Linked DNA regions of Rhodobium gokarnense. The protein of the gene in region 1 interacts with the protein of each later gene in a pairwise test. Links are inferred from orthologs where the notes say so. Each region holds a gene or a part of one and is shown on either strand. Other genes may lie near its edges.

Region 1 (7,357 bases):
ACGCTTTCCGCCCGAGTGAGCGCATCCCGGCAATCGGACAGCGCCGCCCGGTGCCGCTCCCGCGTCGCCATCGCCGAGCCGAGCCCGGCGAACTTTTCCCCGGCAAAGGCCGCGAGCTTTTCCTGAAGGCCGCCGAGACCGGCACCGGTCTTCACAGAGATCGCGAGCGCATCGTCTCCAACCTCAAAACCGTCTCCGACGAGATCCGCCTTGTTAGCGATCGGCCAGACCGTTCCCGCCGCTGACACCACTTCGCCCGGCGCACCGGCCATCGGTCCCGATGCATCCTCCATCCACAGGACGAGGTCGGCATCACTCCCCCGCGCCAGCGCCCGGCGGATGCCTTCCTTCTCGACGACCCCCTCCGCCTCGCGAAGCCCGGCCGTGTCGATCAGCGTCACCGGATAGCCGGCAAGGTCGAGATGGACTTCCAGCACATCCCGTGTCGTCCCCGCCTCCTCCGTGACGATGGCGACATCGCGCCGTGCCAGCGCATTCATCAGGCTCGACTTGCCGGCATTGGGCGGACCCATCAACGCCACCTGAAGCCCGTCGCGCAGCCGCTCGCCGCCGCGGCCCTCTTCGAGCTTCGTTTCGATACCGATTCGAAGATCGGTCAGTTCCGCCCGGTCCGCATCGGTCACCGAGCCGAGCACGTCCTCCTCCTCGGCGAAGTCGAGCCCGGCCTCGATCCGCGCCCGGAGCCCGATCAGGCGCCGACGCCACTCCTCCACCAGATCGCCAAAGCTCCCGCGAAGCTGCGACAGGGCCTGGCGCCGCTGCGCTTCCGTCTCCGCCGCGATCAGATCGGCCAGCCCCTCGACCCGCGTCAGGTCCAGCTTGCCGTTGTCGAAGGCCCGCCGCGAAAATTCCCCCGCCTCCGCCGGCCGCAAGCCGTCGACCGTCCCAAGCGCTTCCAGCACCGCGCCGACCACGGCCCGTCCGCCATGGACATGGAGTTCCGCCACATCCTCGCCGGTAGCGCTCGCCGGCCCTTCGAAAAAAAGCACCACGGCCTCGTCGAGCACCGACCCGTCCCGCGGGTCCTTCAGCGCCCGGAGAACCACCCGCCGCGCCTCCGGCACCGACCCGGCCATCGTTTCGAGAACGATTCGAACCCGCGGCCCGCTCAGCCGCACGACGGCGATCGCCGAGGGCAACGCGCCACTTGAAAGCGCAAAGATCGTCTCACCCCGATTGTCCACGCCGGCCTTTTCTCCCCGGACCGTCCCGCTAGTTACGAACGGAACCCGTTTTTGCGATTTCGCCAAAAGGATTTCCCGTGACCGAAAACCTCCTGAAGCACGAGACCAGCCCCTATCTCCTCCAGCACAAGGACAATCCCGTGCATTGGCGACCCTGGGGAAAGGCCGCCTTCGAGGAGGCCGAGGCCGCCGGCAAGCCGATCCTTCTGTCCGTCGGCTATGCGGCCTGCCACTGGTGCCACGTCATGGCCCATGAGAGCTTCGAGGACCCGGACGTGGCGGCGGTGATGAACCGTCTCTACGTCAACGTCAAGGTCGATCGGGAGGAGCGGCCGGACGTCGACCAGATCTATATGGCCGCGCTCCATGCGCTCGGCGAACAGGGCGGCTGGCCACTGACCATGTTCCTGACGCCGAAGGGGGAGCCGTTCTGGGGCGGCACCTATTTTCCGAAGACGGCGCGCTTCGGCCGGCCGGGCTTCGTCACTGTGCTGGAAGAGATCGCGCGCATCGTCCGCGACGAACCGGACAAGGTGGAAGCCAACCAGAGCGCCATCGTCGCCCACATTTCCGCACGCACAGAAACAGGCTCGAGCCTTCATCCGGGCGTCCTCGACAAGGCCGCCGAGGGCCTTCTCGGCGTCATGGACCCGGTCAATGGCGGCACCAAGGGCGCGCCGAAATTCCCCAACGCCTCCGTCTTCGAGCTTCTCTGGCGGGCCTATCGGCGCACGGGAAACATGGAAATGCGCGATGCCGTCCTCCTGGCGCTGCGCCGGATCGCCCAGGGCGGCATCTACGATCATCTCGGCGGCGGTTTCGCCCGCTACTCCGTCGACGACCGCTGGCTTGTCCCCCATTTCGAAAAGATGCTCTACGACAATGCCCAGCTCGTCTCGCTGATGACGTCCGCCTGGCTTGAGACCGGCGACGACCTCTTCCGCCGCCGCATCACGGAAACCGTCGCGTGGATGCAACGGGAGATGACACTCGACTGCGGAGCGTTCGCCGCCAGCTTCGATGCGGATTCCGAAGGCGAGGAGGGCCGGTTCTATGTCTGGACCCGGGGCGAAATCCTGACCCTCCTCGGCGAGGACGACGGCGGCTTTTTCTGCGACCTTTACGACGCCATGCCCGGCGGCAACTGGGAAGGAAAGGTCGTCCTCAACCGGCTGAACACACCCGGCACCGACGATGCGGAAACGGACGAGCGGCTGACGATCCTTCGCCAGCGGCTGTTCGAAGATCGCGCAGGCCGCATCCCCCCGGCCCGCGACGACAAGGTGCTTGCCGACTGGAACGGCCTTGCCATCTCCGCCCTTGCCCGCGCCGCCACCGTCTTCGACGAACCGGTCTGGCTGGAACGGGCGATGTCCGCCTACCGTTTCATCTCCGAATCGATGGTGAAGGACGGTCGCCTTGGCCATAGCTGGTGCGCCGGGAAACTCGTCTATCCGGGCCTTGCCTCCGACCACGCGGCAATCTGCGAGGCCGCCCTCACTCTTTACGAGGCAACCGGCGAAGACGCCTATCTCCAGGATGCCGTCGCCCGCGCGGAGAACCTGGAACAGCATTATGCGGACAGGGATGCCGGTGGCTATTTCCTCACGGCCGACGACGCCGACGACCTGATCCTCAGGCCGAAATCATCGGCCGACGAGGCAACGCCCAACGCCAATGCAGTCGCCGCCAAGGCCCTGGTAAAACTCTGGACTCTGACCGGCAACGATATCTACCGCCAGCGTGCGGACGGCATCCTCTCCATCTTTGCCGAGGACATCGCCAAGAACGTCTTCATGACGGCGGCACTGTTGAATGCCTTTGACTTCCGGCTCGATCCGGTTTCCGTCGTCATCGTCGGCGGAATGCCAGGCGAGGTCTCGCCGATGGTCGAGGCCGTCCGCCGCTGCGACCATCTCAACGTCGTTCCTTTCGTCACCGAATCGACTGCATCCCTGCCGCCCTCGCACCCGGCCGCCGGCAAGACGCCGATCGACGACAAGGAGACCGCCTATGTCTGCCACGACGACCGCTGCGGTCCGCCAGTGACGGATCCGGATGCTCTTCTGAAAACGATTCACGTGAAACATTAGGCGTCGCAACCGCCCGAGCCGGCCGCTTTTTCATACCTCTTGGCGTGGTCGACTCGCGCGAGGAAACGTTCGGCTCGCGCAACGGCGTCGCCGAAATACTGGTCCGGCCCGAGCATCTTGCGCCGGTTCAGGTCGGCCGTGTCGAGGAGATCGAAATCGACGCGCTCCATGCGGCCGTGCCATCCCGCCTGCTGCCGGCGCCAGCAATTGCAGTGATGAGCAACAAGACGCTCGCGCAGCACATAGCCGTGGAAGTCGAAGGCAACCGTCCCGTCCGTGACAAAAATATGGTTTCCGGAAAAGCCCTCGTCGGGCACAACGCGCTCACCGTAAAAACCCGCCAGCGGCGAACGGCGCAGAAAAACGCCCGCCAGGATATGGCAGGCGCCAAAGCCGAAGAATATCCGGTCGGGAAGGGCCCAGCGGCGTTCCGGATCGCGCTTGATGCCCGGTTTCAGGACATACATGCCGCGCGACCCGGATTTGGCGCTTTAGGTGTTCATGGAGTCGAAGAACTCGTCGTTGTTCTTCGTCTGCTTCAGCTTGTCGAGCAGGAACTCGATGGCGTCGACCGTGCCCATCGGATTGAGGATGCGGCGCAGCACGTACATCTTCTTGAGCTGCTTGGGATCGACCAGCAGCTCTTCCTTGCGGGTGCCGGAGCGCTGGATGTCGATCGCCGGGAACACGCGTTTGTCCGCCACCTTGCGGTCGAGGATGATTTCGGAGTTACCCGTGCCCTTGAACTCCTCGAAGATCACCTCGTCCATGCGGCTGCCGGTATCGATGAGGGCCGTCGCGATGATCGTCAGCGAGCCGCCTTCCTCGATATTACGCGCCGCGCCGAAGAACCGCTTCGGCCGCTGCAGGGCGTTGGCATCGACACCGCCGGTCAGCACCTTGCCGGAGGACGGCACGACGGTGTTGTAGGCGCGCCCGAGCCGGGTAATGGAGTCGAGAAGAATCACCACGTCGCGGCCATGTTCGACCAGGCGCTTGGCCTTTTCGATCACCATCTCGGCCACCTGCACGTGCCGCGCCGCCGGCTCGTCGAAGGTCGAGGAAATGACCTCGCCGCGAACGGAGCGCTGCATGTCGGTGACTTCTTCCGGCCGCTCGTCGATCAGAAGGACGATGACGTAGCATTCCGGGTGGTTGCTGGTGATGGAGTGGGCGATGTTCTGGAGAAGCACCGTCTTACCGGTGCGCGGCGGTGCCACGATCAGTCCGCGCTGGCCCTTGCCGAGCGGCGAGGTCAGGTCGATCACCCGCGCCGACTTGTCCTTGCGCGTCGGATCTTCCGTTTCCATGTGGAACCGCTCGTCCGGATAGAGCGGCGTCAGATTGTCGAAATGGACCTTGTGGCGGGTCTTGTCCGGATCCTCGAAATTTATCGTGTTGACCTTGAGGAGCGCGAAATAGCGTTCGCCCTCCTTCGGGCTGCGGATCTGGCCTTCGACCGTATCGCCGGTCTTCAATGAGAACCGCCGGATCTGCGACGGCGACACATAGATATCGTCCGGACCGGGCAAATAGTTGGCGTCCGGCGAGCGCAGGAAGCCGAAGCCGTCCTGCAGCACTTCCACGACGCCTTCGCCGATGATCTCCACGTCATTCGCCGCGAGCTGCTTCAAGATCGCGAACATCTGCTCCTGGCGGCGCATGGTGCTGACATTTTCGACTTCGAGCTCTTCGCCGAAGGCAGCCAGATCGGTCGGCGTCTTCGCCTTCAATTCCTGAAGTTTGATTTCCCGCATGGGGTTGAGATTCCTTGGGACCGCGACGGTTGAAGACGTCGCTTGCTTTTGAGGGTTTGGGAAAATTCGACAGATCTTAGGTTCGATCGCTCGCCGAACCTCGGCGCCTCGTCGCATATAGCCCGGGCGCCCGCCTGTCTTTCAGAGAGGTTATTGGGAACATAGTCGCTTCGGCCGAAGCCGACAAGACCCGTGGTAATATAACCAATGGGTGCATCCGGGCCGCTTCTCGACCCGGAGCGACCGGAACGGCCTGAAGTTTCAGAACGGCTTGAAGATGACGAGGATTACCGCAACGATCATGATCAAGGTCGGGATTTCATTGATCATCCGGTAAAAACGTTCGGAATGCTCGTTGGCATCGGCCGCGAAGGCCTTTCTGAGCTTTCCGAGCCACATATGGTACCAGGTCAACAGCGCGACAAAGATAAACTTAAGAATAAACCAGACATCGAAATAGTAATCCATATCCCACGCGATCCACAAGCCGAATATCCAGCTTGAAATCATCGCCGGATTGCCGATCATCCGAAGAAGCTTCCGCTCCATTACCTTGAAGAGTTCGGACTGATCGGAGCCAACGGGCACCATGGTGTGATAAACATAAAGCCGAGGCAGGTAAAACAACGCCGCCATCCAGGCAATGATCGAAATGATGTGCAGTGTCTTCTGCCAGGAATAAAGATCGTCGAACACCGTCGAACGCCCCTTTTGCTCAATTGGTACGGACACCGACCGCGGCTCGCCGAGCCGCCGGAAAAGCCATTTTGTCCATTTCCTCCGCCCGGTCCGGGGCGAAGGTTGTCAATGTCCTCTGGTCAAACCGCCTCGCCGCGCACCAGCGCGACCATTTCCGCAACATTCTCCACCGGCGTGTCCGGCGTCACCCCGTGCCCGAGATTGAAGATGAAGGGTCCCGAGCCGAGCGCATCCACCACCCGGCGGATACCGGATTTCAGCGCCTCGCCGCCGGCAACCAGCCGCATCGGATCGAGATTGCCCTGCACCGCACAGGTCTTCTGCAGGTTCTTGGCGAAATCGAGCGGCACCGACCAGTCGAGGCCGACCGCGTTGACGCCGGTCACATCCACATAGCGCTCCAGGAACATGCCGACGCCCTTCGGAAAGCCGATGATCCGGGCACCCGGCACTTCCGCCCGCACGCCGGCGACAATACGCCGCATCGGCTCCACCGCCCAGCGCTCGAACCCTTCCTCGTCGAGCGCCCCGGCCCAACTGTCGAAGACCTGAACCGCATCGGCCCCGCGCTCGAACTGGGCAACGAGATAGCGGATCGAGGCTTCCACCAGCCGGTCGATCAGCCGGTCGAAGCCGGCGCTATCGGAAAAGGCGATTCGCCGCGTCGGTGCCTGGTCGGACGAGCCGCGGCCGGCGACCATATAGGTGGCAACCGTCCAGGGCGCGCCGCAAAAGCCCAGAAGCGTCGTCTCCGACGGCAGGTTGGCGCGAATGAGCCCGACGGCATCGAGCACCGGTGCCAGCTTTTCCGTCACCACGCCCGGGTCGAGCTTTGCCGCCGCCTCAAGGCCGATCGGCTCCAGGATCGGACCGATCCCCTCTTCAAAGCGCACAGGCTGACCGAGCGCATCGGGAATGACGAGAATGTCGGAGAACAGGATCGCCGCATCGAAGCCGTAACGCCGGATCGGCTGCAGCGTCACTTCACAAGCCAGCTCCGGGTTGTAGCAAAGATCGAGGAAGCTGCCGGCCTCGGCCCGCGTCGCCTTGTATTCGGAGAGATAGCGTCCGGCCTGGCGCATCATCCAGATGGGTGGCGGCGACAGTGTCCTGCCATCCAGAGCCTGGACGATCCGGCGCTCGGTGCGGGTGTTTTCCTGACTGCGATAATCCACGGCGATCCTCTAATAGAGTCTAGAATCCAGACTGATTTTGTTGTTTGCGCGTGGATTATCGGGATAAAGCATCATCCACATACGATACAGTTTTTTCCGGGGACGCCTTGCGCCATAGGGTCGCAAAACCCCGGAGCCTGTTAAGTTCGGGGACAGGACCGCGTGCCATATGGCATTCAAAGGGATGGCGGCGCTATTTCGGAAAACTCCGGGTTGACGGCCGGGGAAAGCCGGTCCCCGATCCCCGCTTTTCACCGCTGCGGGCTTGTCCTTTTTCCCGCGAGCGGTTTTGTTGAAAACCCGACGGGCTGTCCCGCCCGCCGCTCCACCCGCCGCGCCCGTCACGCGGTTTTCCGGATTTTGTTCACAGCGCTGGGGATGAAGGCGTGCGCAACAATCTCGACTACTTCCATCTCCACCTGGTGTCC
Region 2 (4,414 bases), on another replicon or contig:
CCTTCAGGCCGAGGCCGGTGATGGCGCGGACTTCCTTGATCACGTTGATCTTCTTGTCGCCCGCCGACGTCAGGATGACGTCGAACTCGTCCTTTTCCTCAACCGCGGCGGCTTCACCACCACCGGCCGCAGCGGCAACAGCCACCGGAGCGGCGGCGGAAACGCCCCACTTCTCCTCGAGCATCTTGGAGAGCTCGGCGGCCTCCATCACGGTGAGGTTGGAAAGCTCTTCAGCAATTTTTTCCAGATCTGCCATTGTCTCGTTACCTTGTCAGTTCGAACCGTCGGTTCGGAGTTTCAGTGAACGGCCTCACGCCGCATTACCCTTTTCGGCATAGGCTCCGAGCACGCGGGCGATCTGCCCGGCCGGAGCGTTGACGACCTGCGCGATACGCGTTGCCGGCGTGTTGATCATGCCGACCAGCTTGGCGCGCAGTTCGTCGAGCGACGGCAGATCGGCCAGGGCCTTCACACCGTTCGCATCGAGATTGGTGGCGCCGAGCGCACCGCCGAGAACGACCAGCTTGTCGGTCGACTTGGCGAAATCCGACACGATCTTCGGGGCCGTTACCGGATCGTCCGAATAGGCGATCGCAACGGGACCCTGGAACAGGTCGGAGATGTGCTCGACATCCGTGCCGTCAAGGGCAAGCTTCGCGAGACGGTTTTTGGCCACTTTCAGGGTTGCTCCGGCTTCCCGCATGCGCGACCTGAGGTCGTTCATCTGGGCGACCGTGAGGCCCAAATTGTGGGTCACGACAACAACGCCGGTGCTCTTGAACACCTCGTTGAGAGCCGCGACAGCCTCTCGCTTTTCAGCTCTATCCACTTGCCTCTCTCCAAATGGCGGATGGGGACATCCGCCGGTTACCATTGCCGCCACTTGTTCCGGCGTTCTTGCCAGAGGCCATGGCGACGCTTGCGTGCCTGTCCCCTGGCGGACCCCGGAAGGTGCCGCAAGGCGCAACGGTCCGAACCGATCGTCGGCCGCAAGGGCCGGGAAAAATCGGTCGCACCCGTCTCATGCAGGCCCTTCTGGCTTAAGCGGCGCGCCCCCGAGGGAAGCTTGCCCCACCTGCAATCTCGGACAGGGTGGCCTCCGGGCAGGTCGTCTGAGGCGACGCCGGCCGGAGACCGATCCGCCCGGCGCCTGGCGCCGGGCGGAAACTTTCTAAACTCTAGGTGGCCGAAACGACCGAGGCAACATCGACGCGCACGCCGGGCCCCATCGTCGACGAAATCGCCATGCGGCGGAAATAGGTGCCCTTGGCGCCCGTGGGCTTTGCCTTGGAGACCGCGCTTGCCAGCGCCTTGATGTTTTCCACCAGCTTGCCTTCGTCGAACGACACCTTGCCGACGCCGGCATGGACGATGCCGGCCTTCTCGACGCGGAACTGGACCGCGCCGCCCTTGGCGTCGTTGACCGCCGAGGCGACGTCCTGGGTCACCGTGCCGACCTTCGGGTTCGGCATCAGGCCGCGAGGACCGAGAATCTTGCCGAGCCGGCCGACCAGCGGCATCATGTCCGGCGTCGCGATGCAGCGGTCGAAGTCGATCTCGCCCTTCTGCACCTTCTCCACCAGCTCCTCCGCACCGACGATGTCGGCACCGGCCTTGGTCGCTTCCTCGGCCTTGTCGCCGCGGGCGAAGACGGCGACGCGCACGGTGCGCCCGGTGCCGTTCGGCAGCACGCAGACGCCGCGCACCATCTGATCCGCATGGCGCGGATCGACGCCGAGATTGATCGCCACCTCGACGGACTCGTCGAACTTGGCGGTCGATGCCTGCTTGACCAGCTTCACGGCCTCGTCGATCGAGTAGACGGCGCTGCGGTCGACGCTTTCGCGGGCGGTACGTTGTTTCTTGCCGGCCATCGTCGTTACTCCGTCACCTCGACGCCCATCGAGCGGGCGGAACCTTCGACCATGCGCATTGCCGATTCCACGGAAGCGGCGTTGAGGTCCTTCATCTTCGCTTCGGCGATTTCGCGGACCTGTGCGCGGGTGACCCGGCCGACGGTGCCGCGACCCGGCGCCGAGGCGCCCTTCGGCAGCTTCGCCGCCTTCTTCAGGTAGTGGCTGACCGGCGGGGTCTTGATCTCGAAGGTGAAGGAGCGGTCACTGAAATAGGTAATGACCGTCGGGCACGGAGCGCCCTTCTCCATCTCCTGGCTCTGGGCGTTGAACGCCTTGCAGAACTCCATGATGTTGAGGCCGCGCTGACCGAGCGCGGGACCGATCGGCGGCGACGGGGTCGCCGAGCCGGCAGGCACTTGCAGTTTCAAGTACCCTTCGATTTTCTTCGCCATCTTCTTCTCCAGTCATGATGCCGGCAGTGCCGGCGGTCGGGAGCCGGCGGTTCGGTTGCCGGGATGCCGGCGAAAGCATCCCTCACCTCCCGCCAGACGGATGCGGTCAGAGCTTTTCGACCTGACCGTATTCCAGTTCGACCGGGGTCGCCCGGCCGAAGATCGACACGGCCACCTTGAGCCGTGCCCGCTCCTCGTCGATCTCCTCGACGAGACCGTTGAACGAGGCGAACGGGCCGTCGGAAACGCGCACCTGCTCGCCCACCTCGAAACTGATCGACGGTTTCGGCCTCTCCACGCCCTCCTGCACCTGGTGGAGGATACGGTCGGCTTCGGCGTCGGAAATCGGGATCGGCTTCTTGTCCGCCCCGAGGAACCCGGTGACCTTCGGCGTGTTCTTGATCAGATGGTAGGCGTCGTCCGTCAAATCCACCTTGACCAGCACATAGCCGGGAAAAAACTTGCGCTCGGCATCGACCTTGCGGCCGCGGCGCACCTCGACGACCTTTTCGGTCGGCACCAGGATTTCGTCGAACAGATGGTCCAGGCCGGTCGCCACCGCTTTTTCCCGGATGGAATCGGCGACCTTCTTCTCGAAATTCGAGTAGGCGTGCACGATGTACCAGCGCTTGGCCATTATTCCGCGTTCCTTGAAGGCTCTCTCAAAAGGGGCTCAACCGCTGACGCCGAGCAAAAACCCGACACCGAGGCTCAGGAGCTGGTCGACCAACAGAAAAAACATCGCAGCGAAGAACACCATCACGAAGACCATGACGGTGGTGATGCCGGTCTCGCGGCGGGTCGGCCAGGAGACCTTGGCGGTCTCGGCGCGCACCTGCTGGATGAATGTGAACGGATTGGTCTTCGCCATTCAAAAACTCATGAACTTGAGGCGCGCAAGCATCTTCGCCCACGCGCCGCCATCCGGTTCCCGATAAACCCTGAGGACCGCGTTATTAGGACGTCCAGACTGATTCCGCAACCCTTATGGGACAAAAAACGATGGCAGGGGCGGAGGGACTCGAACCCCCGACCCTCGGTTTTGGAGACCGATGCTCTACCAACTGAGCTACACCCCTATCGTCGAGCGCCTTTCGGCCGCTCTAACTAGGAAGATTTTTGCCCATTTGCAAGGGGGTCAATCCACCGGCCGAAAATAATGCCCGGCCACGGCATCACGCGCAGATCGTCGGCGCCCGTTTGCAGATCTCCTCGCGAATATGTGCCGCCTCCGCATCGTCCAGCGCCGCGCCGAAATGCGGCGTCTTCATGCCGTAGTCGAAGGCCAGGCTGCCGCCGGAGATGCCGATCATCTGGCCGGTCGATGTGAACGGTCCGCTTCGCATGCCCCAGCCCGGAGCGATTTCGCGCACCACCCGAAGCCGCCTCATATGGACAAGGTCGTAGCGTCGGTCGGTTCCCAACCCGAACAGGCAGCGCCGGTGGGTCATGCCGTCGCCATTGAAGACGACCACTTCTCTGCCCCAGAACATCCAGAGCAGGGTGAACACGGGCAAACTGCTAATCAGCAGCCAGGCCAGCGCGAAGACGAAAACAGCAAGCAATGGCCCAAGCGTGTCAGGCAAGTTAGTCACACTCGCGACCGCGTAAGAAATCAAGACCCCGCCCAGGACCATCGAGATGAGCACCATGGGGGCATAAGACACGATGTAGAGAACCCGCTTGCGGGCGGGAATCGTGATCTCAAGGGCGCCTGAGCTCTCGTTGATTCTGGCCCTGCCCCTGCGTGGATCGACGGTCTTCACGAAATCCCTCTCACAAGGACACAAAAGGCAGCGATAGCGGGACAACGCCGCCGGCGCCCCGAATACTCCGAGGATACAATCAGCGGTTCCGACCACAACCGGCCAATTGGTAGCGGCACGAAAGGCGCCGGCGCGTGCTCGGACGGACAACCAACGACGGCACAACGAAAAGCCCCGCGCAGGTTTCTCCGCGCGGGGCCTCAATCTTTTCAGTGACCGGCGAAAGGCCGGTCGGCAGAAACGCTACTCGATGATCTGCGCGACGACGCCGGCACCGCCACCGTTCGCGCTTGTCGCGGACGGGTCGGCGCCGCGATTATCGATTACTCGATAATCTGCG

What was found. The genes of interacting proteins can lie anywhere in the genome.
Region 2: the proteins of rho (region 1) and nusG interact in binary tests that used the Escherichia coli proteins (3 or more experiments, as listed by UniProt). The link is inferred for Rhodobium gokarnense from one-to-one orthologs.

The regions. Positions count from the first base shown.
Region 1 is NZ_JAOQNS010000008.1:154,233-161,589, forward strand. What follows is about bases 2,923-5,771. They hold rho (transcription termination factor Rho), read right to left. Parts: upstream 5,056-5,771; coding sequence 3,790-5,055; downstream 2,923-3,789. Other genes in these bases: M2319_RS14975 (thioredoxin domain-containing protein), read left to right, coding at 2,923-3,298; M2319_RS14980 (hypothetical protein), read right to left, coding at 3,295-3,765; M2319_RS14990 (CopD family protein), read right to left, coding at 5,317-5,691. In the rest of the region: tRNA uridine-5-carboxymethylaminomethyl(34) synthesis GTPase MnmE, read right to left, coding at 1-1,205; more of M2319_RS14975, read left to right, coding at 1,283-2,922; hemE (uroporphyrinogen decarboxylase), read right to left, coding at 5,874-6,929; M2319_RS15000 (pyruvate, water dikinase regulatory protein), read left to right, coding at 7,316-7,357. UniProt on the Escherichia coli protein: Facilitates transcription termination by a mechanism that involves Rho binding to the nascent RNA, activation of Rho's RNA-dependent ATPase activity, and release of the mRNA from the DNA template.
Region 2 is NZ_JAOQNS010000023.1:13,006-17,419, forward strand. Bases 1,181-4,000 are described here. They hold nusG (transcription termination/antitermination protein NusG), read right to left. Parts: upstream 2,946-4,000; coding sequence 2,415-2,945; downstream 1,181-2,414. Other genes in these bases: rplA (50S ribosomal protein L1), read right to left, coding at 1,181-1,874; rplK (50S ribosomal protein L11), read right to left, coding at 1,880-2,308; secE (preprotein translocase subunit SecE), read right to left, coding at 2,982-3,179; M2319_RS23120 (hypothetical protein), read right to left, coding at 3,484-4,000. Also shown: rplL (50S ribosomal protein L7/L12), read right to left, coding at 1-256; rplJ (50S ribosomal protein L10), read right to left, coding at 311-829; more of rplA, read right to left, coding at 1,179-1,180; more of M2319_RS23120, read right to left, coding at 4,001-4,074. UniProt on the Escherichia coli protein: Part of the processive rRNA transcription and antitermination complex (rrnTAC). The complex forms an RNA-chaperone ring around the RNA exit tunnel of RNA polymerase (RNAP).